Regions from separate parts of the Comamonas squillarum genome, predicted to be linked through region 1. Evidence: predicted binding sites of a transcription regulator. Region 1 holds the regulator's gene; each other region holds the start of a gene.
What was found. The regulator LexA, encoded in region 1, represses DNA repair genes until DNA is damaged. The targets are predictions, from matches to a motif close to ACTGTATNNNNATACAGT.
Positions count from the first base shown of each region.

Region 2: N4T19_RS20120 (VRR-NUC domain-containing protein) is a predicted target of LexA. The motif match lies at 3,791-3,808, and genes of this name have one in related genera.
Region 3: N4T19_RS04565 (putative DNA modification/repair radical SAM protein) is a predicted target of LexA. The motif match lies at 4,951-4,968, and genes of this name have one in related genera.
Region 4: N4T19_RS00195 (PA0069 family radical SAM protein) is a predicted target of LexA. The motif match lies at 2,347-2,364, and genes of this name have one in related genera.

Region 1 covers NZ_CP104377.1:614,910-622,030, reverse strand. Annotated here, with positions in the region: gene adk (adenylate kinase) at 1-382, shown strand, start outside; gene N4T19_RS02875 (asparaginase) at 480-1,505, opposite strand; gene lexA (transcriptional repressor LexA) at 1,619-2,335, shown strand; gene N4T19_RS02865 (hypothetical protein) at 2,471-3,058, shown strand; gene N4T19_RS02860 (FMN-dependent NADH-azoreductase) at 3,494-4,129, opposite strand; gene N4T19_RS02855 (SDR family oxidoreductase) at 4,188-4,913, opposite strand; gene N4T19_RS02850 (carboxymuconolactone decarboxylase family protein) at 4,947-5,384, opposite strand; gene pdxR (MocR-like pyridoxine biosynthesis transcription factor PdxR) at 5,492-6,937, shown strand; gene N4T19_RS02840 (crotonase/enoyl-CoA hydratase family protein) at 6,966-7,121, opposite strand, start outside.
Region 2 covers NZ_CP104377.1:4,399,463-4,406,583, reverse strand. Annotated here, with positions in the region: gene N4T19_RS20125 (ATP-dependent DNA helicase) at 1-1,950, opposite strand, end outside; gene N4T19_RS20120 (VRR-NUC domain-containing protein) at 1,947-3,755, opposite strand; gene N4T19_RS20115 (hypothetical protein) at 4,056-4,541, shown strand; gene N4T19_RS20110 (hypothetical protein) at 4,538-5,032, shown strand; gene N4T19_RS20105 (superoxide dismutase) at 5,089-5,715, shown strand; gene N4T19_RS20100 (ZIP family metal transporter) at 5,776-6,714, shown strand; gene N4T19_RS20095 (hypothetical protein) at 6,795-7,121, opposite strand, start outside.
Region 3 covers NZ_CP104377.1:969,624-976,744, reverse strand. Annotated here, with positions in the region: gene lpdA (dihydrolipoyl dehydrogenase) at 1-1,824, shown strand, start outside; gene N4T19_RS04580 (VOC family protein) at 1,925-2,566, opposite strand; gene N4T19_RS04575 (tripartite tricarboxylate transporter substrate binding protein) at 2,862-3,782, shown strand; gene N4T19_RS04570 (tripartite tricarboxylate transporter substrate binding protein) at 3,931-4,911, shown strand; gene N4T19_RS04565 (putative DNA modification/repair radical SAM protein) at 5,102-6,430, shown strand; gene N4T19_RS04560 (TIGR03915 family putative DNA repair protein) at 6,442-7,121, shown strand, end outside.
Region 4 covers NZ_CP104377.1:33,609-40,729, reverse strand. Annotated here, with positions in the region: gene N4T19_RS00200 (phosphoethanolamine transferase) at 1-1,028, shown strand, start outside; gene N4T19_RS00195 (PA0069 family radical SAM protein) at 1,025-2,218, opposite strand; gene rnk (nucleoside diphosphate kinase regulator) at 2,494-2,907, shown strand; gene N4T19_RS00185 (acyltransferase family protein) at 2,942-4,126, opposite strand; gene N4T19_RS00180 (GbsR/MarR family transcriptional regulator) at 4,336-4,920, shown strand; gene N4T19_RS00175 (hypothetical protein) at 4,922-5,407, shown strand; gene N4T19_RS00170 (DUF1439 domain-containing protein) at 5,404-6,048, opposite strand; gene N4T19_RS00165 (NAD(P)H-dependent flavin oxidoreductase) at 6,135-7,121, opposite strand, start outside.

The DNA of each region.
Region 1 (7,121 bases):
GGCCGACGCGATGAAGGCCGCCGGTGTCAAGCTCGACTATGTGCTGGAGATCGATGTGCCGTTTGAGGCCATCATCGAGCGCATGAGCGGCCGCCGCAGCCACCCCGCTTCCGGCCGTACCTACCACGTCAAGTTCAACCCGCCCAAGACCGAAGGCCTGGACGATGTGACCGGCGAGCCCCTGGTGCAGCGCGAAGACGACAAGGAAGAAACCGTCAAGAAGCGCCTGGATGTGTACAGCAACCAGACCCGCCCCTTGGTGGACTACTACAGCAGCTGGGCCGCCCAAGACCCGGCCGCCGCCCCCAAGTACCGCGCCATCAGTGGCATGGGCTCGGTCGAAGAGATCACGCAGCGCGCCATTGCCGCGCTGCAGGCCTGATAAGTCGCACAGACTTATCCGCACAGCCACTGTCTTGCGACAGTGGCTTTTTTAATGCCTGCTCATGCCATCAGCAGACCGGCATGCGGCGGCTGCTTTAGGCCTTGGCTTGGACCTGCGCCAGCGCCAGCGCCAGTTGCAAGCTGACCCGGCATTTGTAGGGCGTCAAGGCCACCGCCAAGTCCTTTTCCAAATCGGCCACCCCAGGCAATACCGCATCGCTGATCACACCATCGCTGCAGCGGCTGCTGCGCCATACCGGCAGACCTTGCTGGCGTGCGCGCGCCATGGCCTCCAGAAGCAGCTCATGCACGGTGCCATTGCCGGTGGTCGCCACCACCAGGCCGTCGATGCCCTGGGCCTGCAGGGCATCCACCAGCCCCGGGCGCAGGCCCGCGTGGCTGGTCACGATCTCCACCCAGGGCCAGGGCTGGCTGGCGGGGGCAGGCAAGGCGGCCAGCCACTGGCTGCCGCTGTAGCCATCCGCTGCGCCTGGTGCCGGCGAGGCATAGCCCTGGCGCAGGCGCACGGTCACGCCATCCACCCAGCCCAGGGGCCCCTGCTCGCCCGATGAAAAGGCCAGCAAACGGTGCGGATGCACCTTTTGCAGCCAGCGCGCGCTGTGCAGCTCGCCGCCGCCCGTCACGGCCACGACCTCGCGCAGCAGCGGCTGGCCATCCGCAGCCAACGCCGCAGCGGCGGCCACGGCGTCCTTCAGGTTCTGCGGGCCATCGGGCATCAAGGCATTGGCCGGGCGCATGGCACAGGTCAGCACCACGGGCTTGGCCAGGCGCCCTAAAACGCAATGCAGGAACCAGGCAGTCTCTTCGAGCGTATCCGTTCCGTGGGTGATAACAACAGCACGCACCGCCTCATCGTGCATGGCCGCATCGCAGCGCTTGAGCAGCGCATGCCAGACCTCGTCATTCATGTCCTTGCTATCAATTTGCGCTATCTGCACCGCATCCAGCGGGCCTGCCGCCGCAGTCTCAATACCGCTCACGCCCGCCAGCAAGGCCGCGATGGACAGCTGGGCCGCGCGGTATTGGCCGGGTTTCTCGGCGTCATCAGCCATGCCGGCGATAGTGCCGCCGGTGCCGATGATCAAAATTTTTGGCTGCAAGGCTTGCCTCCTGCAAAAAACTGGTTAAAAATACAGGTACTGGATTGATATACAGGTGTTGGATGCACAGTGGCTTTGCTTCTGCCCGGCACCGCAGATCACACGGAGATCTTATGCGAGACCATCCCAAACTGACCGCGCGCCAACAAGAAATTCTGGACCTGATCCAGACCGCCATTTCGCGCACCGGCGCCCCGCCAACGCGCGCCGAGATTGCCAGCAAACTGGGCTTCAAATCGGCCAATTCGGCAGAAGACCATCTCAAGGCGCTGGCCCGCAAGGGCGTGATCGAGCTGGTCAGCGGCACCTCCCGGGGGATTCGCCTGCAAAGCGATACTGTGCGCTCCATCAATGCCGCACGTGGCACGCGCTTTTCGTCGCCGCTGGCAGGCGTGTCCAATGCCACGGCCGGCCTGGGCCGCGTGGTGCAAGAGCTCGCCCAGCTGGCCCTGCCGCTGATCGGCCGCGTCTCGGCCGGCTCGCCCATCCTGGCGCAAGAGCATGTCGACCAAACCTATACCGTGGAGGGCGGCCTGTTCCAGCAGCAGCCCGATTACCTGCTCAAGGTGCGCGGTATGTCGATGCGCGATGTCGGCATCATCGATGGCGATCTGCTGGCCGTCAAAGCCACGCGCGAGGCCCGCAACGGCCAGATCATCGTGGCGCGCCTGGGCGATGACGTCACCGTCAAGCGCCTCCAGCGCACCAAGGACGGCATTGAACTGCTGGCCGAAAACCCGGATTACCTGCCCATCATCGTGCAGCCCGGCGAGCCCTTTGAGATCGAAGGCATTGCCGTGGGCCTGATCCGCAACACGATGCTGAACTAGGCCTAGCGGCCCCCTCGGCCCTCCCTTTTCTGCGCAACCCCAGGTAGCGGGCGTTGTGGGCTCTTGGCCCACAGCCCTGGGGGATGCGCTCGCCCTGCGCAATCCTGCTGTTACCCGTATACCAAGGAGTCTCCTATGCTTGTAGCAGATGCATTGCGCGCGCTTGCGCCTTTTTCCCTCGTCGCTGGCCTGCCCTGGTTCCAGTCCATCCAGCGTGCCATTGTGCGCAGCAACCGCCGCCGCCCCGGCCATGGCGCCGCCAATGACGGCCAACTGGCCGCCCAGGTGCACTGCTTTGCCACCGCGTCCTCTGCCGCTGTACAGCGCGGTGCCGCCCAGCAGCTGAGCTTGCTCGATGGCCCGGTAGCTCAGTCCAGCGTGGATACGTCAGGCGCGGATACCTCCTGCATGGACACGCCCCGCGTTGACTCGCCTGCCGATGGTGCACCAGTGCAGCGCCCCATCGACCGCATCCGCCTGCCGCGCAAACCCGCTGCGCGCCGTCGCCTCTCAGCAGCTGCGCAGTCCCACACCCGCCCCTTCCTGTCGGTGCAGCGCTGCAGCGCCCAGGCCGCCAATGATGCGCCCATCAAGATGTACTGGGCCCAACCGGCCAGCCTGCACCGCCAAAAGGGTATGCGCTGGGCCATGTCGGGCAGCATGGCCGATATCTGTGCCGAGCTCGAGCGCCTGGAGCGGCTGGAACATCTGCACGCGGTCTAAGCTGCTGTTCGGGCGGGCATCAAGTCTGGCCGCCAGCATGCGTTGAACGCTGCGAATAGGGCCAGACTAGCCGAAGGTTTGCGCATGGGGCTCAGCGTCCCCGGCGCGGCATCTTGCCGCAGGCAGACCCGATTGCCGCTAGGTGCGGCCGGCTAGGTGCGGCCGGCTAGGTGCGGCCGGCTAGGTGCGGCCGGCTAGGTGCGGCCGGCTAAGGGTGAGCAGCCAGGCAACAGCCTACCGGAGGGTTTCCAGAACAACGCTGAGATAGTCTGGGCAACATGCAAGACAGGTGCAACGACGGTACAGCACGGCCCCAGCCAGCAGCAGCCCCCTGCCGCACAAGCCAGGCCTTGGTGGTGCAAGGCCCATGCGCTGGGCACCCCGCGCTGTCAGCCATCGCTCCCTGCTGCCCACTTGCACCAGCTACGCGTGCTGTCAGCGCGCAGCAGCGACCACCTCCAGCGCCTGCTGCTTGAAGGGCGCCAGCTGCTCCCGCAAGGTATCTCTTGCGCTATCCACCGCAGCGGCGACGGCATCGGGGCCAAATACCAGGCCTTGCAGCAATACAAAATGCACATTGCGGATGCCGATGGAGGCCAGCGCATAGCGCAAGTAAGGCGTCAGAAAATCTTCCTGCCGGGCCCGGGGGCCCGTGTGGAAGCCGCCCGAGCTCACCAACACCAAGGTGGGCCGGTCTTTCATCAGGCCGATCTTCCCTTCAGGCGTGGATGCAAAGCTGCGGTGGATGCGGATCACATGGTCCAGCCAGAGCTTGAGCGTGGCCGGCACCGCAAAGTTGTGCATGGGGGTCAGAATCATCAGCAGATCGCTGTCTTCCAACTCCTTGATCAGCGTTTCGGACCAGGCCAGCGCCGGTGCATCCGCGCTCGCATTGGCGGTGATCGCCAGCGCATAGTCGCGGCTGATCGGCGGTATCGGGGTGGCCACCAAGTCGCGCTCGCGCAGCGGCTGCTGCGCCAGGCCCAACTCGGCGAGCATATCGGCCGCCAGTTGGTAGCCATGGCTGGCCTGGCCATGGGGGCCACAGTTCAAGAGCAAGGTACGGGTCATCAGTCGTCCAATCGTTTGAAAATAATCACACCCCGGTGTCCAGCCAATGCCTGGGGCATCAAGCCGCACTGCATTTGCAGACCCAGGCCGCCAGCGTGGTCCGCCCCAGGCGAGCGGGTCCCGTGGGCAGCAAGCTGTCACCGTCCAGCAACGCCCCCCGATACAGAGCGTGGGCATCGCCCAGCACTTCCCGCGGGTCGCCGCGCAAGCGCAGGTACTGCTGCATCCAGTCGGCCATCGCCATCTTCTGGGGCCCGGCCACCTCCATGCAGCCATCCAACGGCTGCGCCAGCGCGGCATCGGCCACCAACATCGCCAGGTCCTCTGCGGCCATCGCCTGCATACGCGCTACGGGCATGGTCAGCGCCGTACCGGCAGGGCTGCCCTGTGCCAGCCGTGCCAGACTTTCGTACAGGGGTGCGGCACGCAGCACCGTATAAGGCGTGCTGCCTGCCTGGATCAGCTGCTCTCGCAGCGCCAGCGCCTGGTAGTAGCCGCTGTGCTGCAAGCGCTGCAACCCCAAGGCCGACAGCGCAATATGGTGCGCCACTGCTGCAGCGGCGATGGCGGCATTTAGCTGGCGGCATATGCTCGCCCAGCTCGCCAGCGCATCGGCCGTCTCCATCACAGGTGGCTCGCGCACATCAATCAGCACCTGGGCGCCATGCAGCGCAGCTGGCAGCCTGGGGTCCACATCCGCAACCACCGGGTAGCCCAGCTGCCGCAGATTGCTGACCACCTTCGCGCCCAGCAGCTTGCAGCCGCCCAGAACCAGGACTTTCATAGGCCGTCTTGCGCCACGCCGGGAGCTAGCTTCTTAAACCGGCATCTTGCGAAAGGCAATCGCAAAGCGGTTCCAGCTGTTGATCGAGGTGATCACGGCCGTCAGCTCCATCAGCTCGGCATCCGTGAAGTGGGGGCGCACGGCCTCCCAGACGGCATCGGGCACATGGTTGTGCGACACCAGGGTCAGCGCCTCGGTCCATTCCAGCGCAGCGCGTTCGCGGTCGCTGAAGAACGGCGTCTCACGCCAGGCGGCCACGGTGGCCAGGCGGCGGCTGGATTCGCCGGCCTTGACCGCATCGGTCACATGCATGTCCAGACAAAAGGCGCAGCCATTGATCTGCGAGGCGCGCAGGCGCACCAGTTCCTTGAGCAGAATGTCCAGGCTGCCCTTGGCAATCTGGTTTTCCACGCCCATCAGGGCCTTCATGATGGCGGGGTCGGCGGTGTAGAAGTCGAGTCGGGTTTGCATAGCTATCTCCATGGCTGGGTTGCGTCGGTGAATTCCGTTGCTGATAGGCAGTATGCAGTTGTCTTGGCCAAGCCAAAAGAGCCAAGAAATGCAAAAATGACTAGGCCATGATTTCTGACCCTCCCAATTCCCACCCTGTGCCAGCGCTGCAGCTGCACATCGACCGCAGCCTGCAGCTGCCCATGTACCTGCAGATCTGCCAGCGCTTCAAGACCGCCATTGCGCAAGGCCATCTGCGCGCCGGCGACCGGGTGCCTGCGTCGCGGGCGCTGTCCACCGAGCTGAACCTGGCGCGCGGCACCGTCGATCTGGCCTACCGCATCCTTGCCGACGAAGGCTACTTCCAGGGGCGCGGCGCGGCGGGCACCGTCATATCACCGAGCCTGCCCCCGGCTGCCACGGCCCCGGCGCCGCAAGCCATCGCCCAGCCACCGGCCGCCGATATCGTGGACCACGACGGCCTGCAGCCCCGCCCCTTGCAGCTGGGCCTGCCCGCGATCGATGCCTTTCCGCGCAAGGTCTGGAACCGGCTGGTCACCCACCGCCTGCGCAGCAGCGAGCCCTACCGCCTGGCCTACCCCAACCCGCAAGGCGATGAGGAGCTGCGCCAGCGCATTGCGGCCTACCTGGCGGTCTCGCGCGGCGTGACCTGCGTGCCCGAGCAGGTCTTTGTCACCACCGGCCTGCGCAACACCCTGGAGCTGAGCCTGCGCAGCCTGGCCAGCCCTGGCGATGCCTTCTGGTTTGAGGACCCGGGCTATATCCTGGCGCGGCCGTTTTTGCAAAACGCCGCCGTACAGATCGTGCCCGTGCCCGTCGATGCCCAGGGCCTGCAGGTGGATGCGGGCCGGCAGCTGAGCCCCTATGCGCGGTTTGCGATGGTGACGCCTTCGCACCAAAGCCCGCTGGGCGTGACTCTGTCGCTGGAGCGGCGCATGGCGCTGCTCGAATGGGCGAGCGAGGCGGGCAGCTGGATCATCGAAGACGACTACGACAGCGAGTTCCGCTACCAGGGCCGGCCCCTGCCCGCCCTCAAAAGCCTGGACCGGCAGGACCGCGTGATCTACGCCGGCACCTTCAGCAAGGTGATGTTTCCCGGCCTGCGCCTGGCCTACGCGGTGGTGCCGCTCGAGGTCGTGCCCCGCTTTCAGGCCGTCAGCTCCAACCTCAATGCCGGCTGCCCCTATCTGCTGCAGGCCAGCGTGGCCGACTTCATGGCCCAGGGCCACTTTGCCCGCCACCTCAAGAAGATGCGGCTCTTGTATGCCGAGCGCCGCGCAGTCGCACAGCGCAGTTTTCAGCAAGTGCTGGGCGATCGCCTGCGCATTGACTTGCAGCCCGGCGGTCTGCACTTGCTCGGCCAGATCCAGGACGGCGACAACGACAGCCTGGTGGCCCAGCGCGCCCGCGTACAGGGCCTGGCCACGCACCCGCTGTCGCGCTGGTATATCGACGCAGCCCCTCGCCAAGGCCTGCTGATGGGCTTTGCCAATATCACCAGCGAGGCGCAGGCCTTACAGCTGGCGGGCCAGATCCAACAAGCCTTCGGCTAGCGGAACGCGGACCAGGAAGACGGACTGCTTAGCCCTTAAACGCAGGCGTGCGCTTTTCCAAGAAGGCAGTCACCGCTTCGCGGTGGTCAGCCGTCTGGTGGGCCAGCGCCTGGTAGGCGGCTGACAGCTCCAGCAACGAAGCCAGGCTCTGGTGCATGCCTTCGCGCATCAGCTTCTTGGTCAT
Region 2 (7,121 bases), 1.3 Mb from region 1:
GCGCCCGGCATCGTCCATGGCCGAGGTCTGGCAGAACAGCGGCAGCTGCGGCTGCAGGCGCTGCATGCATTCGGCCGCGCGCTGCAAATAATCAAAGCTGCTGAAAAAGCACAGGTAGTTGCCCGGCTGGCGGGCAAACTGCGCCGCCACCACTTCGGCAATCGGCACGAGCGACTGCGCCCGGTCCTGGTAGCGGGTGGAGATATGGCCCGCAATCTGCACCTGCAACTGTGCGGCCAGGAAGGGCGAGGGCACATCGACCCACTGCGTGGCAGGTGGCAGGCCCAGAAGATCCTGGTAGAAGGCCTGCGGCCCCAGGGTGCCGGAGAACAGCACCGTGGCGCAGGCGGCGCTATGGCGCGCGGCCAGGTGCGGCGCGGGCACGACATTGCGGATGCAGAGCGTGGACATCGGCCCCCGCCGGCCGGCAGATGCACTGCCCCATAGGCTGATATCAAACAGCGCATGCGGCCCCAGCTGCTCGGCCAGGTTCAGCCAGGACAGCGCCTCCAGGTAAAAGCCCAGCACCGCGTCGCCCGGCAGCATGGGGCTGTCGCCTTGGGCCTGGGCAATGGCCGCCACGGCGCGCTGCACGGCACCCAGAAGGCCGGGCGGCAGCTCGGCGTAGACCTGGTAGTCCTGCCCGCCCTCGTGCTGGGCCTTGTTCAGCGCGTTCCATTGCCGGTTCAAGGCATCCAGCGATTTCTTGACCGGGCCGGCCGCCGCCTTGCGCGCCGCCGCCAAGGTGTGCTGCGGCAGCTCGGCCGTGTACATGCGGCGCGCGCGTTCGAGCAGGTTGTGGGCCTCGTCCACCAGCACGCCCACCTTCCACTGGTGGGCCTGGGTCAGCGCATACAGCATCGCGGCGCTGTCGTAAAAGTAGTGGTAGTCGCCCACAACCACATCGCTCCAGCGCGCCAGCTCCTGGGTCAGGTAATAGGGGCAGACCTGGTGCTGCAGCGCCAGCGTACGTACCTTGTCGGGCGTCAGCATCGGCTCTTGCGCCAGGGCCTGGGCGCGGGCGGCGGGCAGGCGGTCGTAAAAGCCCTGGGCCAGCGGGCAGGATTCGCCATGGCAGGCCTTGTCCGGGTGCTCGCAGCTTTTGTCGCGCGCCTGCAGGTCGACCACGCGCAGCGGCACCGCGCCCGTCTGGCCCTGCAGCGCCGTCTGCAACAGGCCCAGCGCATGCAAGGCCAGCCGGTGGCCTGTGGTCTTGGCGGTCAGAAAAAACAGCTTGTCCAACCCCTCTTGCGCACTGGCCTTGAGCATGGGGAAGATGGTGGCCACGGTCTTGCCAATGCCGGTGGGCGCCTGCGCCATCAAACAGCTGCCGCCGCCCGCCTGCAAGCCCGCCTGGGCCGTGCGGTACACCGCCACCGACAGCGCCCGCTGCCCGGTGCGGAACTGCGCAAACGGAAAGCGCAGCGCCGCCAGCGCCGCATCCCGCGCGCTGCGGTGCGCGGCCTCGCTGCGCGCCCAGTCCAAAAACAAGCGGCACTGCTGCTCAAAAAATGCCTGCAGCTCGGCGGCGCTGTACGGCTCGGCCAGCACCGTCTCCTGCTGCGTGCCCACGTTGAAATAGACCAGCGCCACCTTCAAGCGGGGCAGGCCCCGCTCCAGGCACAGCAGATGGCCGTAGACCTTGGCCTGCGCCCAGTGCAAGGCGCGGTGGTTGTCGCGCACGCTGTCGATCTGGCCCCGGTAGGTCTTGATTTCTTCGAGCTGACCCAGAGCCGGGTCAAAGCCATCGGCGCGGCCGCGTACCTGCAGGTCTTCAAAGCTGCCTGCCAGGCGCAGTTCTGCCTCATAGCCGGCGCCCCGGCGGGCACGCACCAGGCCATGGCCTTCGATGCCTTCGAGCGCCGATGGCGCAGGCGTAAAGCGCAAATCCAGGTCGCCCGCGCGGGCGGTGAACTCGCACAAGGCGCGCACCGCCACGGTGTAGCTCATGCGCCCGCCTCGCGCCACTGCACATGGCAGACGCCCACGGGTATGCCATGGGCGGCGCAGTACTCCAGCCAGCGGATCTGGTTGTCCTGCAGCTTGTCGCCCGGGCCTTTGACCTCCACCAGCTGGTAGCGCCGCTCTTGCGGCCAAAAGCGCACCAGGTCCGGAAAGCCCGTGCGGTTGGCCTGCAGATTGCCGAGCAGGCGCTGGAACAGAAGTTGGAGGTGGGCCGCCGGTATGCAGGCCAGTGCATGGTCCAGCAGCGCCTGCGTCAACGTGCCCCAATACACAAAGGGCGATTGCAGGCCAGCCTTGTCGGCAAAGCGCTGGCGGATTACCTCGGCATAGCTGCCGTCGTCCAAGGTCGCCAGACAAGCCTCAAACAGCGCCGCACGCCGCGCAACAAAATCGGGCGCATAGACATCGGCCGGCCCCGCCTGGAACGGATGAAAAAACGCCCCTGGCAAAGGCGCAAAAATCGCCGGCCAGCACAGCAGGCCAAACAGCGAGTTGACCAGCGCGTTCTCGACATAAAACACCGGCGCATCGTCGCGGTGCCAGTGGTCGCGCAAGGCGTATTCCACAGGCATCAGGCGCAGGCCTTCGGTGACCTCGGCGGTGTTCATGGCCTCGCCAGCGCGCAAGGCGGCCTCCAACGCTGCGGCATCGCTCAGCGCATCCATCGCCGCCAGATCGTGTTGCATGCGTGGCATGCGCAGCACCCGGTCCAGCGCCACATCCTCACGCAGCTGCGCCACCTCGGGTTTGAGCGCGCGGCGGCTGGCGCTGCGCTGGCCCAGGTGGCGGCGCAAGCGCGGCAGCATGCGGGCCAGGCGCTGGCTTTCCTCATCGCTCTCGGGCTGCTGCGCAGCGGCGCTGGCCAAGGCCAGGGCCTCGTCAAAGCGCTCCATGCGTTCGAGCACGCGCATGCGGCGGTGGCGTGCGCCCGGGTAGGGGCTGGCAGCATAGGCCTGCTCGGCCAGCGCCCAGCTTTGGCTGCGCTCACAGGCCTGGCCCAGGCGCAGCAGCACCTTGGCATGGCGCTGCTGCAGCCAGGGGTTGGCACTGCGCCAGGTGGTCAACGCGTCCATCAGCGCCTGGCGGTCTTCGTCCTCATCCACCGCCTGGCGCCACTGCTGCAGCTGGCGGTAGCCCTGCACATCGGCGCGGGTCTGGAAGGCGCGCGACTGCGCATCAAAGGCCACCGTCTCGTATTTGAAGATGCCCAGGTCGGCCAGCACAAACTCTGACCAGTCCTGGTGCAGATTGCCAAAGAACATCAGGCGCAGGCCCTCGGCCAGCTCGCCGACGGTGACGCGCCAGGCGGCATGTTCGGCCTGCGGATGCCAGCGGTGGTAGGGCTGCAGCTGCCCTTGGGCTTCTTGCTCGGTACCTGGATCAGACTGCTGAGCCCATTGCGCAAGTTGGGCCAGCATGTCCGCCTTGCGCAGCGAGCGCGCCAAGCCGGCATTGGCAAAGATCTGCAGCAGCTCGGGCTTGGTGTGCAGCGCAAACAGCTCGGCCAACGCCATATCGGCATCGGCATCGATCCAGCCCAGTGCCAGCAAGGGCTGCGCGGCGGCATGTACATCGGGAATCTCGTCGTAGACCAGCTTGTCCGCGCGGAACCAGGGCCCGCGCCGCATCAGCATGCGCACCATCAGCGCCTGCGACGGCATGGGGGCCTGGGCAAAGTCCGCCAGAAACTGCTGCTCCTGCGCGTCCAGCACATCGCCATAGCGCTGCCCCAGCCACTGCAGCGCGCGCTCGAAGTTGTGCAGGTAGTAGTAGCGGTGGGGGGCCAGCATGGGGGTCGGATGCGGTGTGGGTGAGTGATAGCCGATCTGTATTTTTATACAGCTATTTTAACTTTGCCGCCATGTCCCCTTCTGGCCGTCAGGCTCGCGCAGCCGATTGCACTATTCCACTGCTTGCAGGCAGGCCATATACAAATGAGTTTGCGAATAGAAACGATTCTCATTTATTATGTTTTTATTTGACGCTGCCTTGATGCCGAGCAAAGTGTTTTCCGTTTATCCCGTGGAGGCGAGCCAACCGTGCCAAACCCAGACAGTGACATCCATCCGTTGGTGCAGGAGCACGGTGTGATGCTGCGCCACTATGCTGCACTGCAAGCGCGCTGCACGGCCCAGGTCGATGCACTGCGCGCGGAAGTCGAGGCGCTGCGCGCCCAGGTCACCCAGCTGCGGGCTCAGGTCATCATGCGCGACAGCGCCCTCATCTGGGAGCGCGAAGACCGCCTGGTGCACCTGTCGGCCATCGCCAACCGGGCGGCCGTCACGGCCGTGCGCCGCTGTGTGGACCCGGCCGCGACGATGGAAGTGGCCGCCGTGCCCCCGCCACCACCCGATGCCTATCTGCAAGAGCTGGGCCAGCATGCCACCAACCTGGTGATCTGCCAGACCGGCTGCATCAGCCACGGCGGCTACTGGCGCGAGCATGACCAGTGCAAGCGCCTGGGCAGCACCTGCCTGCTGGAAGACCCCCAGGGCTTTGTCCCCACCGAAACCGCCAAGGCCTCGCACGCCTGGGTGATGACGGCGGCCAGCGTGCCCGCCAAGGAGCTGCCATGAGCTCGCGTTTTCCGTCCTCCGTATCGGGCCCGCTGCTGCTGCGCGAATGGGAGCGCCTGACCCAGACCGGCGTGGAAGCCAGCCGCGACAACCGCCCTGAGCAAGCGCTGGCCTGGCATGAGCATGCGCTGCGCGTGGCGCACCAGCTGTTCCACGATGCACCGGCCGGCGTCTGCGCCGATGATCGCCTGGCTGCCTTTGTGGTCGCGCACCTGAACCTGGCCGACTGCTTCAACACCTTGAGCCAGCCGATATCGGCCGGCGAGTGCATCAACTGCGCCCACCACCAGCTGCTGGCCTTGACGCGTGACGACCATGCCAGCGCCGATCTGCGATCGGCCGCCTGCAAGCACCTGCACCACACCTTTGCCGCATTGACCGAGCACCACAACCGCTGCGCCGCCCGCGAGCGCGAGGATGCGATGGAGCGGCAGGCCCACAGCGTTCCCATGCCTTCGGGCAACCCGCCGCCGGGCACGCTGCTGCACTGACAGCCGCCGCACCGGCATTGACCTCCCTGTTCTCCACTCAACAACTGACACACGATATGTCCTACACCCTGCCCAAGCTGGCCTATGCCTACGATGCCCTGGAGCCCAATATTGACGCCCAGACGATGGAGATCCACTACAGCAAGCACCACCAGACCTATGTGAACAACCTCAATGCGGCGGTTGAAGGCACGGAGTTTGCCAACCTGCCCGTCGAAGCGCTGGTGGCCCAGGTGGAATCGCTGCCCGAGAAGCTGCGCCTGCCCGTGCGCAACAACGGCGGCGGCCACGCCAACCACAGCCTGTTCTGGGAAGTGATGTCGCCCAGCGGCGGGGGCCTGCCCCAAGGCGATGTGGCCCGGGCCATCGATGCCGACCTGGGTGGCTTTGACGCGTTCAAGGACGCGTTCACCAAGGCGGCACTGAGCCGTTTTGGCAGCGGCTGGGCCTGGCTGACAGTGACGCCTGCAGGCAAGCTGGCGGTGGAGAGCAGCGCCAACCAGGACTCGCCACTGATGAAGGGCATTGGCTCGGGCAACACCCCCATCCTGGGCCTGGATGTGTGGGAGCACGCTTACTACCTGAAGTACCAAAACCGCCGCCCTGAATACATTGCCGCTTTCTACAATGTGGTGGACTGGGGCGTCGTTGCCCGCAAGTACGCCGCTGCACTGGGCAAGTAAGTCACTCCCTTCTTCGAGCACGCGAGCACGCACATGACCCCAGGCAACCAACCGATGGAAATGGACAACCAGCCCGACCCGCGCGATGACGCATCGCGCAGCACCGCCAGCCCTGCGCCCAAACCGGCGCTCAAGCTGCAAACCCGCATCGGTCTGCTGATCTGTGCCCTGGGGGTATTTGCGCTGGCCGCACTGATCTGGGATGGCTTGAAAAACCAGCCCTCGGTGCGCAACGCGTTGCTGGGCGGCTGCATGGCCGCCCTCGCCACTGCCTTGGGCACCTTGCCCGTGCTGCTGGCCCAACGCCCATCTGAACGCACACGGGACACTCTTTTTGGATTTGGCGCCGGCGTGATGCTGGCTGCCTGCGCGTTCTCGCTGGTCATCCCCGCATTGGATGCCGCACGCGCCTCCAACCTGATGGGCGGCAGCGCCTGGGCTGCCGGCGGCGTGGTTGGCACCTCCATCCTGCTGGGCGGCCTGGCCCTGCTGGCCATGGACCGCCTGCTGCCCCACGAACATTTCATCAAAGGCCGCGAAGGCGCCAGCGCCCAGCAGCTGCGCCGCACCTGGCTCTTTGTGTTTGCAATCATCCTGCACAACCTGCCAGAAGGCCTGGCCATTGGCGTGGGCTACGCCGGCAATGAAGGCATGCGCGCCAATGCGCTGGCCATCGGCATCTCTATCCAGGATGTGCCCGAAGGCTTTGTCGTTGCCGCCGCGCTGCTGGCCGTCGGCTACAGCCGAGGCTTCTCCGTCCTGCTGGGCATTGCCTCCGGCCTGGTCGAACCCCTGGGCGCCGTCGCCGGCGCCGCCATCATCGGCAGCTCCGCCCTGCTCCTGCCCTGGGGCCTGGGCTTCGCCGCCGGCGCCATGCTCTTCGTCATCAGCCACGAAATCATCCCGGAATCGCACCGCAAGGGGCATGAGTTTTTTGCGACTACGGGGTTGATGGTGGGGTTTGTTTTGATGATGGTGTTGGATACGGCGCTGGGGTGAGGGGGTAGCGGGCGCGTTAGAGATACGCGTCAATACTGCACGCGGCGAGCTAAATGGCCCAGCGGATTTAGGGAAGATTGCTAACTCGCTGCGGTTGCAGCTAAGCCCGTCTGATATTTGAAGAGGCGCAACTCATGCTTGGCCCTAGATCGCTTATGCAGCAGTTCCTCAATGTCCAACACCCCAATATCAACACCATAGATGTCGTTCAGGTTGGTTGAAAGATCCTCAGCGACGAACACTTCGTCGAGATCGAAGATACCAATCGCTTCGAAATGTGTTCGATCGCCGGGCCCTTCGTGGTTCGCATCGCTCAAGCCAGGGAGCATGTCCAAAGCGCGGCTGTATGCCGCCTCTGGGTCGCCGGCTGCGAACATATGCAATGCGAGAAAGTGATGTTCTTCACT
Region 3 (7,121 bases), 350 kb from region 1:
GCTGAAGTGGGCGTGATCGAGCTGCTGGTGCAGCCTGGCGACACCGTCGCCAAGGACCAGTCGCTGATCACCGTCGAGTCGGACAAGGCCTCGATGGAGATCCCGTCGAGCCATGCCGGCGTGGTCAAGGAGCTCAAGATCAAGATCGGTGACAAGGTCGCTGAAGGCTCAGTGATCCTATCGCTGGAAGCCGCAGAAGGCGCAGCTGCTGCCCCCGCACCTGCTGCTGCACCTGCAGCCTCGTCGCCCGCTCCGGCCCCTGCAGCAGCGGCGCCTGCTCCCGCAGCGCAGTCCGCACCAGCTGCAGCGCTGTCCCCGGTGGCCAGCAACTACAGCGGCCAGGTCGATGAAGACTGTGACGTGGTCGTGCTCGGTGGCGGGCCAGGCGGCTACTCGGCCGCCTTCCGCGCCGCTGACCTGGGCCTCAAGGTGGTGCTGGTCGAGCGCTACAAGACGCTGGGCGGTGTCTGCCTGAACGTGGGTTGCATCCCCTCAAAGGCTTTGCTGCATGTGGCTGCCGTGATGGACGAGGTCAAGCACCTGGACGTGGCCGGTATCAAGTTCGCCGCGCCCGAGGTCAATATCGACCAGCTGCGCGCCCACAAGGATAAGGTCATCGGCAAGCTGACCGGCGGTCTGGGCCAAATGGCCAAGATGCGCAAGGTCACGATCGTGCGCGGCTATGGCAATTTCGTCAGCGCCAACCACATCGAAGTGCAGGAAACCTCGGGCGATGGCCAGGAGCAGACCGGCGCCAAGAAGGTCGTGCAGTTCAAGAAGGCCATCATTGCTGCAGGCTCGCAAGCCGTGCATCTGCCCTTCATGCCCAAGGACGAGCGCGTGGTCGATTCCACGGGTGCGCTGGACCTGAAGGCCGTGCCCAAGCGCATGCTGATCCTGGGCGGCGGCATCATCGGCCTGGAAATGGGCACCGTCTACAGCACGCTGGGCGCACGCCTGGATGTGGTCGAGATGATGGATGGCCTGATGCAAGGCGCTGACCGCGATCTGGTCAAGGTCTGGCAGAAGATGAACGCGCCGCGCTTTGACAACATCATGGTCAACACCAAGACCGTGGCCGCCGAAGCAACGCCCGAAGGCATCAAGGTCTCGTTCGAGCCAGCCAAGGAGGGCGTCACCGTGCCCGAACCCCAGGTGTACGACCTGGTGCTGCAAGCCGTGGGCCGCACGCCCAATGGCAAGAAGATCGGCGCAGAGGCTGCAGGCGTGTCCGTGACGGACCGTGGCTTTATCAATGTCGACATCCAGATGCGCACCAATGTGCCCAACATCTTCGCGATCGGCGACATCGTGGGCCAGCCAATGCTGGCACACAAGGCTGTGCACGAAGCGCATGTGGCCGCCGAAGTCATCGCCGGTGAGCTGCAAGGCAACAAGGAGCTGGCCGCTGCCGCTTTCAATGCCCGCGTGATTCCATCGGTGGCCTATACCGATCCTGAAGTGGCATGGGTGGGTCTGACCGAAGACCAGGCCAAGGCCCAAGGCATCAAGGTCAAGAAGGGCCTGTTCCCCTGGGCTGCCTCGGGCCGCGCCATTGCCAATGGCCGCGACGAAGGCTTTACCAAGCTGCTGTTCGACGACTCGCCCGAAGCCCATGGTCACGGCAAGATCCTGGGCGGCGGCATGGTTGGCACGCACGCCGGCGACATGATCGGCGAGATAGCACTGGCCATCGAGATGGGTGCAGACACTGTGGACATCGGCAAGACCATCCACCCGCACCCGACCTTGGGCGAGAGCATTGGGATGGCGGCCGAAGTGGCCCATGGCACCTGCACCGATGTGCCGCCAGCGCGCAAGTAAGACCAGCCGGTCTTGATCTAATCCGCAAAAGACAGCCTACGGGCTGTCTTTTTTTGCCTGTGCGCCCAGTGTTCAATGCCGTGCAGACCACGGCATGGGTTTACTCATAGTCAAACTCCGCCCGGTACTCATCCGGGTTGATGCCTTCGGCGCGCAGCGGCTCCACCAGGCGAAAGCGCGTGACCTTGGCCGATGCGGTGATATAGCCTTTGATGACCCACTCGCGGGTGACAGGGCTGCGCGCCTCCTGGGCCAGCTGTTCGATGATGCGCGTGGTCTTGCGCCGGGCCAGCATGCGAAAGAACGCCGGTACATGGGCGAGCAGGCGCTGGAGCAGGTCCTCGGCATCGGCGGTCCATTCGCCTTGCTTGGGCAGCTCGGGCACAAAGCCCCATTCGTCTTCTGTCAAGGCGCGCCACAGCACGATGGCATGGCCATCGGCATCGCTCACGCAGGCCATTTCTTCGAGTTCAGGGGTGCGCATCGGCGCATAGCGTGAGGTGCTGCCTGCCGCCAGCAGGCTTTGGTAGGCCTGGGCCACATCGGCCACCTGCAGGCGCAGGCTCGTCTGCGACTCCACCTTGGGCACCTGCAGCAGCCGCAGCAGAGCGCTGCCGGTGTCGATATCGACATAGCCCTCGCCGCTGCGCGCAGCGGCAAAGCCGATCACATCGCGCCAGAGATGCGTGGCCTTTTCCAGATCGCTGCAGGGAAGGACAAGGTGGCTGATTCCAAAAAACATGGCATACGCTGTGAACAATAAGAGCGCCGATGATAGCGGCCTGCGTGCCGTATCGATCAGAACTGATCGATGCGTACATGCGAGGCGCCACCCACTCGCAGTTGTCTTGGTGACAGGCGAGGCGGCCAAGGCGAGTCAGGATGGGCGAAGATTCCCGGCTAGAAAAAGCCTGCGCAGCGCATCGGCACTTTCTGCCACAGCGCCTGCTGCTCTTGAGGAGACCCACCCCATGACCCCCCATGCGTTTGCCACTACCGCCGCATTGGCCATTGCCGCCAGCTTGGCCGCCGCTGCCATGCCAGCAGCCGCTGCCTACCCGGACAAGCCCATCAAACTGATCGTTCCGTTCCCACCGGGTCAGGCCACCGATATCTTTGCCCGCGCGCTCGCCGAGAAACTGGGCCAAAAGCTGGGCCAGCCGCTGGTGGTAGAGAACAAGGCCGGCGCGGGCAGCAATATTGGCTCCGAGCAGGTCGTCCGCAGCGCCGCCGACGGCTATACCTTGTTGGTCGCGGGCAGTGCAATGGCAGTCAACCAGACGCTCTACAAAAAGGTGAACTTTGACCCCCGAGTGGACCTGGTCGGCATCAGCTTGATCGCCAAGGTGCCGCTTGTCTTTCTGGCCAACCCGGCCAGCGGCATCAAGAGCATGAACGACCTGGTGGCCAGGGCGCGGGCCGAGCCGGGCAAGCTGAGCTATGCCAGCGCCGGTATTGGCGGCACCCAGCACTTGAGCGCGGAGATGGTCAAGGCTCGTGCTTCGCTGCAGATCGAACATATTCCCTACAAGGGCAGCGGCCCGGCCCAGGCGGATTTTCTGGGCAACCAGGTGCCGTTGATGGTCGACTCAGTCACAGCCGCGCTGGCCAATATCCAGGCTGGCAAGGCCGTGCCGCTGGGGGTGACGTCAGCCACACGCTCCAGCCAGTTGCCCCAGGTACCAACGATTGCTGAATCCGGCCTGCCGGAGTTCAAGGGCTTTGAGGCGGTCGGTTGGCTGGGCCTGATGGCCCCCAAGGACACGCCCAAAGCCATCGTCGACAAGCTGAACCAAGAGACGGTGGCCATCCTCAACAGCCCCGAGATGCAGAAGTTCATTCGCGACCGGGGCTCCGAGCCCGCGCCGACCAGTGGCCCGGAGATGGACCGCTTTGTCGCCAGCGAAATTGCCGAATGGGGCAAAGCGGTCAAGCAGTCGGGCGCGACCGTAGAGTAGGGCGTCGCCATCGGCCTCGCCGGCCAGTGCAGGCCGGTTCGCAGTCAGAATCCTTACGGGCTGCCGACCATGTCACCCATGCGTCCCCGTGCCTGGGAGCGCTTTTCTACACTCTTTGTCGCCTATAGACTGAAATGGAGACAAAGAGATGGTGTTGACGCGCAGAAGCATGCTGCAAGCGGGGGCTGCCACGGCAGCTGGTGCATGGATGGGGGCGGGCGCATCGCTGGCCCATGCCAGCAAGACCTTTCCCACCCGGGCGATCAAGCTGGTGGTGGCTTTTCCGGCCGGCGGCCCCACGGATCTGACGATGCGCCAGCTCGCTGAGAACGCCGCCAAGGTGCTGGGCCAGCCGATTGTCGTGGAAAACCGCCCGGGTGCGGCAGGATCTCTGCCCGCTACCCAGTTGCAGAACACCGCAGCGGACGGCTACACCATCGCCCAGTTGCCGATGAGCGTGATGCGCCTGCCCTTTACCACCGGCCTCAAATGGAACCCGGTGGAGGACCTGAGCTACATCATCAATGTCACCGGCTATGCGTTCTGCATGGTGGCCAGCACCCAGTCCGGGCTCAAGAGCTGGCAGGACGTGGTGGCCTGGGCCAAGGCCAATCCTGGCAAGCTCACGCTGGGCAATACCGGCACCTACACCTCGCCCCATGTCACCTCGGCCATCATTGCGCAGCAGCTGGGCCTGGATGTCGTGCATGTACCGTACAAGGGCTCGTCGGAGCTGATGCGTGCCACGATGGCGGGTGAGGTGATGGTCGCGGCCGACACCAGCGCCGTGATCCCCTATGTGGACCAGGGCCGCATGGTCGCCTTGAACGTCTGGACCGAAAAGCGCCTGCCGACCTTGCCCAACACCCCCACCTTGATCGAGCTGGGCCTGCCGACCACGCAGTACTCGCCCTTTGGCCTGGTGGGCCCCAAGGGCATGCCCGCCGATGTGCAAGCGGCCTTGCACAAGGCCTTCAAGGAAGCGATGGAGATGGAAAGCTACCAGGCCATGCTGCAGCGCTTTGAGATGCTGCCCATCTACATGAACAGCGCCGACTACAAAAAGTTTGCCGCCGAGTCCACCGTCAAGGAAAAGGCCGTTCTGGCCAAGCTGGGGCCGCAGGCTTGATGGGGCTGTGATGGCTGTCTGGGGGCAGTTTTCCTGAAAGCTGTATTTATATACAGTATTTGCAGAAAACTACTCCGGTCTGAATAGCGCCGCCATGCGTCCCGGAGGGGCGCGCTCCCAAGGAGGATCACTCCCATCTTGGTGAACGCGAGGAGATTTTGCTAGAATACTGTACATATACACAGTATTTATGCAAACCCTCACCAAACTCCAGATCCTGGCCGATGCCGCCAAATACGATGCCAGCTGCGCGTCGAGCGGCAGCAAGCCCCGCAACTCCCTGGGCGGCAAGGGGATGGGCTCGACCGAGGGCATGGGCATCTGCCACAGCTATACGCCCGATGGCCGCTGCGTGTCACTGCTCAAGATTCTGCTGACCAATTTCTGCATCTACGACTGCCGCTACTGCATCAACCGCAAAAGCTCCAATGTGCAGCGTGCCCGCTTTAGCGCGGCAGAGGTGGTGGGCCTGACCTTGGACTTTTACCGCCGTAACTGCATAGAGGGCCTGTTTTTGTCCAGCGGCATCATCCAGTCGTCGGACTACACGATGGAGCAATTGGTGGAGGTGGCGCGCAGCCTGCGCGAGGACCATGATTTTCGCGGCTATATCCACCTGAAGACGATTCCGGATGCTGCCCCTGAGTTGCTCGCCATGGCAGGCCGCTATGCCGACCGGCTCAGCATCAATATCGAGCTGCCCACCCAGCAGGGCCTGCAGCAGTTGGCGCCCGAGAAGGATGCCGTAGGTATTGCCGCGGCCATGCACCAGGTGGCCGAACATATCGAGCTGGCCCGGCAGCAGACGCAAGACCAGCAGGGCAGCAAGCTGGTATCGCTGCCCCGCCAGCGCCAGGCAGCCCGGGCCGCAGCGCCCAGCTATGCGCCCGCTGGCCAAAGCACACAGATGATAGTGGGCGCCGACAGTGCCAATGACGCCACCATCTTGCGCACCAGCAGCGCGCTCTACACCGGCCAGCGCCTGCGCCGCGTCTACTACTCGGCCTTCAGCCCCATCCCCGATGCATCGTCCGATCTGCCGCTGCAGGCGCCGCCGCTGATCCGCGAGCACCGGCTCTACCAGGCCGATTGGCTGATGCGCTTCTACGGTTTCAGCCCTGCCGAGATCACTGCGCCAGCCGCCGGCGGCATGCTCGATCTGGAGCTGGACCCCAAGCTCGCCTGGGCGCTGTCGCAGCGCCAGCATTTCCCGGTGGACCTGAACCGTGCGGCCAAGGCATGGCTGCTGCGGGTGCCGGGCTTGGGCGTAGGCAGTGTCGAGCGCCTGCTCGCTGCCCGCCGGGTGCGCCGGCTGCGGCTGGCCGATCTGCAGCAGCTGCGCGTTGCCACCAGCAAGGTGCTGCCTTTTGTCGAGTTGGATGACTACCACCCGCCGCTGGCCATGCTCGACAGTCCCAGCTTGCGCCAACAGCTGCTGGCCCAGATGGGGCAGGGCGCGGTGCAGCGCCGGCACAGCGGTATGCAGTTGGCGGCTGCCGCGCAGATGGCGCTGTTTTGAGGAGGCCCGGCATGCAGGCAGAGAACGACAGCTTGACCGTAATGTTGGAAGCACCGGACGACTTTGCCGGCTTTCGCCAAGCGGCGCGGGTATTGCTGGCCCTGGGCGCAGCGCCCGAGGTGGTGCATTGGCGCTGGACGGATGAACTGTCCACCCAGGCCGAGGATGGTGATTTGTTTGCGGATGCTGGGGCAGCCGACGCTGGGGCAGCCCATGCTGCGGCTGCCGGTGCTTGGGTTGCCGATGCGCCGGCCCGCGTTATTACCCCCGATGCGTTGGACCGTTTGACCATTGCACCCGGCCAGCCGGTGCATATCCGCAAACCCCAGCTGGCTGTGCTGCGCCATGCCTGCTGCCACCGCAACCCGGGCCGCTTTATGCTGTGCTACCGCTGGTTGTGGCGGCTGCAGTGCATGCCCAGCCTGGCAGGCGATGCGCTCGATGCCGATTGGCGCGAGATCGAACGCCTGGCCCGTGCGGTGGGGCGAGAGATCCACAAGATGCATGCCTTTGTGCGCTTTCGGCCCGCGCAGGACGAGAAGGGCGCACCGTTGCATGTGGCCTGGTTCGAGCCCGAGCACCACATCGTGCGCGCGGCCTCGGGCTTTTTTAGGGAGCGCTTTAGCAATATGCGCTGGGCGATTCTGACGCCAGGCTGCAGCGTGCTCTGGGACCAGGAATGCCTGCAATG
Region 4 (7,121 bases), 580 kb from region 1:
GCCGCGCCGGCAATTTTGCGACCAATGGCTATGAGCGTCCCACGACGCCTTTGCTGTCCGCCCGCCAGGACCTCGCCATCGCCACCAACGCCTGGTCCTGCGGCACCAGCACCGCCGTGTCGGTGCCCTGCATGTTCTCCCACCTGGGGCGCAGCAGCCAGGACAGCAACAAATCCTATGAAAACCTGCTCGATGTCTTGCAGCGCGCCGGCCTGGCTGTGCTCTGGGTCGAGAACCAATCGGGCTGCAAGGGCGTTTGCGCCCGCGTGCACAACGCCAATACCGAGACGGACCTGCCCGCCGCGGCCCGTAAGGCGCTGTGCCAGGACGGCGAATGCGTGGACATGGCCCTGCTCGAAGGCCTCGATGAACGCATCAATGCGCTGCCCGCCGAGCAACGCGCCAAAGGCGTGGTGGTGGTGCTGCACCAGATGGGCAGCCATGGCCCGGCCTATTTCAAGCGTTCGCTGGGCCAGGACAAGCGCTTCAGCCCCGAGTGCAACAACGTCAACCTACAGTCCTGCGACCGCGCATCGCTGATCAATGCCTATGACAACAGCGTCGTTGCCACCGACCGCATGCTCGGCAGCCTGATCGACTGGCTCGCCAGCAAGGGCCAGCGCCAGCCCACGGCGATGATGTATGTGGCCGACCATGGCGAATCGCTGGGCGAGAACAACATCTACCTGCACGGCCTGCCCTACTCCGTCGCACCCGATGTCCAAAAGCATGTGCCCTGGATCACCTGGCTCTCGCCCGCGATGCAGCAACGCATGGGCATCAGCACCAGCTGCCTGCAGCAGGCCGTGGGCACTGCCCGCATCAGCCACGACAACCTGTTCCACTCGATGCTGGGCCTCACCGATGTGCAGACCGCGCTGCACCAGCCCGATCTGGATATTTTTGCCAGCTGCAAGGGCCGCTCTGCACCGCCCGCCACTTTGGCGCACCTGGCGTCTGCCTCTGCTCCAGCAACCGTTGCAGCGCAGCCGCCGACCACGGTCGCTGCTGCACGCAAGCGCGGCTAAAACAGCGTGCCCTGCCCCGGGTGCGGCGCCTGCGCGGCGCCCGCCTGGCGCACTGTCTGCTGCAGCTGCTGGGCGCGCCAGGCCTCAAAACCGCGCCAATCCATCTCTTGCCGCTCGCGCCCATAGCCCAGCTGCGCGCAGGCCCGCACAAAGCGCTGGCGCACCAGGTCGGCCCACAGGCCCTGGCCTTTCATGCGGCTGAACGACTGGCTGTCATAGCTCTTGCCGCGCAGCCGGTCGGCCTCGCTGATCTGGTGCAGGTCGCGCACCCGCTGCATTACCCGGGCTGCGCGCTGCGGGTAATGGGCCTGCAGCCACTGCTGGAACACGCCGTTGAGCTCCCAAGGCAGGCGCAGCACGGTGTAGAAGGCCGTGGTGGCGCCGGCCTCGCGCGCGGCCGCCAGCACCTCTTCCATGTCCTCGGTCAAAAACGGAATATGGGGTGCGACGCTCACCCCGACCGGAATGCCGGCCTCCGCCAGTTGGCGTATGGTGCGCAGCCGCCGGTGCGGCGCCGCAGCCCGGGGCTCGAGCAGGCGGGTCAGCTGTGGGTCCAGGCTGGTGATCGTGATGTAGACGGCCGCCGCATTCTTGCGCGCTGCAGCGGCGATCAGGTCGATATCGCGCTCCACCGCACTGCTCTTGGTGATCAGTGAAAAAGGATGCTCGGCCTCACTGAGCACCTCGATCAGCTGCCGCGTCAGGCCCAGCTCCCGCTCGATGGGCTGGTAGCAATCGGTGGCCGAGCCGATATTGAGCGAGGCCGGCTGGTAGCGCGGGCGGCTGATCTCGGCCTTGAGCACCTGGGCAATATTGGTCTTGGCAAACAGCTGGGTTTCAAAATCCAGCCCCGGCGAGAGGTTCAGGTAGCTGTGGTACGGCCTGGCATAGCAGTAGATGCAGCCATGCTCGCAGCCCCGGTAGGGGTTGACCGAGTGATCAAAGAAGATATCGGGTGAGTCGTTTTTCTGGATCGCGCTGCGCGCCCGCTCCGCGTGCACCTGGGTCGGCAGGCTCTCGGCGTCCTGCTGCCACCAGGCGCCTTCTTCCAGATCCAATTCTGGATCAGCGCCGACGGCCGCTTGAGCAGCTGCTGGGGTCCAGCCATCGTCGGCCCATTCCCGCACATCGCTGGCAAAACGGTGGCGGGGCGTGCCAACCGCGCCGCGCCCCTTGCGGGCCACCGGCAGTGGCACACGCACCGGCACAGGCCCATCCAGCTCGTCCGCGCAGCGGTGCAGGGTCTGTGCGTCTTCAAACGGGGCAGAGTCAACGGTGTGGGTGGAGGGATGGCGGGCAGGCATACTAACGGATTATGACTGTTTTTATATACAGTATTTCATGCATTGTCCGCCATCCCGGCAGCCTCTGCAAGCGCCGCCTGCACCAGGGCTATTCGCACCGTTTTGGTGCGAAATGGGGCATAGCCTACATTCGGGGATTACATACTCCGGAGGAAGTTTTCATGTCTCGCAAACCCCAACTCATCCTGTCATCCCTGGATGTGGACCGCCTTGAAGCGCTGCTGGAGGCCATGCCGGCCAGTGCCTTCCCCGGCAAGGCGGATCTGGAGGCCGAGATTGCCCGAGCCGATATCGTGGAGCCCAGCGATATTCCGCCGGATGTGGTGACGATGAACTCCAGCGTCAACTTCGACATTGCCGAATCGGGCAAGCAGTTCCAGCTGACCCTGGTCTACCCCAAGGACCTGGACGACACCAGCAGCAAGATTTCGGTATTTGCACCGGTGGGCAGTGCGCTGCTGGGCCTGGCGATTGGCGACCAGTTGGCCTGGCCCTCCGTGGGAGGAAAGACCATGACCGTGCGCGTGACCGGCATCAGCTACCAGCCCGAGCGCGCTGGCGATCTGCACCGCTGAGCGGCCAACAGACCAGAGCCGGCAAAGGGCGTGCTTACATCGACAAGCGTGCGCCCACCAGGGTCACCAGCAGACCGCCGCCGACCAGGCCCAGCTCCCAGCGAGCCACAGAGCGCAGGCTGGGCGTGCGCGCCTCCACCCCCAGGTAGAGCGCGCGCCCGGCCAGCAGCGACAGCGCAAAGGCCAGGCCCATGCCCAGCCAGTTGAGCCAGGGCTGGCTGGGCCAGACATGCGAGACCACCGCGTTGCACAGCACCACGATGGAAAAGTGCACCAGAAACACCGAGTAGCCCATTTGGCCGAGCGACTGCAGCCAGCGCACGGGCGCCTGGCGGCCCAGCCAGTCGACCAGGCGGCTGTCGTGCGGCAGGCGCATCAGCCACAGCAGCGCGACGGCGCCGCACAGCGCCACCGCAATGCGCAGGCGGAAATCGACCTCCAGTGACACGAGACCCAGCGCCAGCAGACAGGCCGTCCAGGACCAGGGCTTGGCGCTTTGGCTGCCCCAGAAGGCCAGCATGCCCATGCCATAGGCACCGATAAAGTAAACAAACCACATGTCCAGCTCACTGTGGCGGTTGAACACCAGGAGCGACATGGCCGTCAGCGCCAGAACCACCCACTGACCCAGCTGCAGGCCCAGCCACTGGCGGGCCCAGCGGCGGCTCCATGCAAACAGCAAGGTGACGGCGGCAAACAGCTGGAAGTCAATCGCCACGTACCAAACGCCGGCCGACAGCGCATCTTCGCCGCTGATGTCCTGCAGCATCAGCGCATTGGCGATCAGCTGCTGCCAAGTAGGCTCGGCGGGGACGGAGTCGTGGGCAAACCAGGGCCGCACCAGCGCTGCGATGAGCACGGCCAGCAACAGCGCGACGGAGTAAGGCGCGAGCAGGCGCAGCGCGCGCTGGCCGATCTTGGCCAGCGGGCTGCCAAAGCGGGCCACACCTTGCGGGGCCAGGCTGGCCGCCGACAGAAAGCCGCCCATGACCAGAAAAATCTGCACGGCAATGCGCGCATATTCCGCCAGCCAGTCAATGATGCCGGGGGTGACTTGCGCTGCGACATCCGACATCGGGCCGTAGAAAGCCAGGTGGTGCCAGACGATGGCAGCACAGCAAGCCCCTTTGGTCATGTCCAGCCACAGATTTCGTTTGTTATGGGTTGTTGTGGTAGGCAAGATAGTCTCTGGCCAGCGACACCACAATGGGCAAGCCATGGCAGCGCAGGCTGGCAATGTTCTGACAAAGGTGTGGCACCGCGCGCGCAGTGCCACTGCATGTGTAACGCCTGGGGATCCGCGCCCGTTGACGCTGCCGCCCCGCTGATCGAGCGAAATCTGCCTTCTTTACACGGCGCCGGGTGGTTGGCCGGGTGGCGGCGGCCTGGGCATTTCAGTGCTTCCAGAAAAAACCGATAATCACAGCCATGAAACAAGCCCCAACGCCGCTGCCCGAGCTCACCCGCCAATTCGTGTCACATTTTGGCGAGATGGGTAGCCGCTGGGGCATCAACCGCACCGTGGGCCAGATCTACGCGCTGATCTTTCTCTCGCCCCAGCCGATCAATGCCGACGAGATTGCCGAGGGCCTGTCGTTCTCGCGCTCCAATGTCAGCATGGGCTTGAAGGAGCTGCAATCCTGGCGCCTGGTGCATATGCGCCACCAGCCGGGCGACCGGCGCGAATACTTTGAAGCGCCGGCTGATGTCTGGGAGATCTTTCGCACCCTGGCCGAAGAGCGCCGCCGCCGCGAGATCGAACCCACGCAGTCGATGCTGCGCTCGGCCCTGCTGCAGGAAACCCATTCCGCCGATGAGCAGTACGCCCAGCAGCGCATGCAGGAGATGTACGACCTGATCGACAAGCTGATGACCTGGTTTGACGATGTGCAGCGCCTCAACCCCGACACCGCCCTGCAGCTGATGGGCATGGGCAGCGCCGTCACCCGCGTGCTGACCCTCAAGGACCGGCTGACCGGAAAATCGCCCGCCCGCAAGGAAGGCAACGACTGAGATGCTGGCCCTGCAAGCGCCGGCTGCCATTGCCGAGCGGCTCTGGCCCGGCAGCACCTGGCCCGCTGTGGTGCCTGGCCTGATGCCCGGTCATGGCCTGCCCACGACCGAGATCGCCGGCGATTTTGTGCTGCTGGACCACCTGGCCGCGGCCCAAGAGACCTGGGGGCGCGACGCCCCGTTGGCCATGCTGGGCCAGGACTGGTGGGTGTTTGCCTGCTCGGGCACCGGTGACGCCTGGCTGCTGAGCCGTGACCAGCAGCAGGCCGTTGCCTTTCTGGACCACGCTGCCGGGCCTGATGCCCTGCCCCAGCCGCTGGGTATCGATGCCGGGCAATGGCTGCAACTGGCCGATCTGATGGCGCAGCTCGAAGCTGCGCAAGACCAGGGGATGGACCAGGGGCAGGATGTGGTACTGCAAGCCTTGGCGCTGATGGAGCAACTGGCACCAGGCTTATCCGCCCACTACCCCTACACGCTGGCCTAACGCGCTGGCACAGCAGTGGCTGTCTTGGGCGCCAGCACAATGCGCAGGCCTTGCTCCTGCACCTCCATGCGCTCGACCGTATAGCCCAGGCCTTGCAGCAGCATGCGCTGGCTGGCCGGCAGCTCATAGACCAGCAGGCCTTGCAATACCTGCTCGGCCAGGCGGGGCGCATAGGTCTGGAACATGCCCTGGTAGGCAGCAGGCACGCCCTGCATCTGCAGCTGCTGCACACGCACGTTGTGCAGGCGAATGCTGGCTTCGGCGTCATCGAAGGCCAGGCCAAAATCCAGGGTCATCTGGCCAGGGTATTCGTTGCCCATCAGCTTCTCGGTCACCCAGATATCGAAGGCGGCTCGCAGGCTGTTGCTGGCTGTCAGCAATTGCACGCTGGGCTTTTGCAGCTGGATGACGACCATGCCCTGCCAGGAGCGGGCCAGCGGAAACTTGGCAGCGACTGCCTGCTGCAGTTGCGCCTGGCTGATGCGGATGCTGCGTGCACCGGCAGGCAGGCTGGCATCGGCAGCCTGCGCCACGCTGGTCATAAGGCCAGCCATAGCCACCAAGGCAGCGGCAGCCCATAACAGGCAGCGGCGGCGCTGCAGCGGCTGGGGGGCACCCTGGGCAAAAAACTGATTCTCCATCGCATCACACCGTAGCCGTCAAGCGCGGTTGGACAGCGCCGCAGGGCCAAAGTTCAGCCCAGGCGGCCGGTGTAGGTATCTGCGCGTTACGCCGCCTGTGCAGTAGCTGACGCGCGGCTCGGGCCGCCAGCCAGCAGCGCGTCGCGGGCGTCGAAGTACTCGCGCTTGAGCCGGGCCACCAGCTCGGCAGCGGGCACCACCTGCTTGATGGCGCCGATGCCCTGGCCACTGCCCCAGATGTCTTTCCAGGCCTTGCGCTCCTTGCCAAAGCTCATCGAGCTGGGGTCGGAGACCGGCAGGTTGTCCGGGTCCATGCCAGCTGCGCGGATCGACGGGCTCAGGTAGTTGCCATGCACGCCAGTGAACAGGTTGCTGTAGATGATGTCGTCCGAGTTGGAGCTGACGATCATCTGCTTGTACTCTTCGACGGCGCGCGCCTCATCGGTGGCGATAAAGGCCGAGCCGATATAGGCAAAGTCGGCGCCCATGGCCTGGGCTGCCAGCACCGCACGGCCATGGGCAATGCTGCCCGACAAGGCCAGCGGGCCGTCAAACCATTCACGGATTTCCTGCACCAGCGCAAACGGGCTCTTGATGCCCGCATGGCCACCGGCACCAGCGGCCACGGCAATCAGGCCATCGGCCCCCTTGTCGATGGCCTTGTGTGCAAAGCTGTTGTTGATGATGTCGTGCATCACCACACCGCCCCAGGAATGGGCGGCCTGGAACACGTCCTCGCGTGCACCCAGCGAGGTGATCAAAATGGGCACCTTGTACTTTTCGCACAGCGCCATGTCATGCTCCAGACGCTCGTTGGTCCGGTGCACGATCTGGTTGATGGCAAATGGCGCGGCGGGCTGGTCTGGGTGGGCGCGGTTGTGCGCGGCCAGGGTTTCGGTGATTTCGGCCAGCCAGTCATCGAGCTGCTCGGCCGGGCGGGCATTGAGCGCCGGCATGGAGCCGACGATGCCGGCCTTGCACTGCGCAATCAGCAACTGCGGGTTGCTGACGATGAACAGCGGCGAGCCGATGACCGGGAAAGGCACGTTCTGCAACGCGCCGGGAAGTTTGGA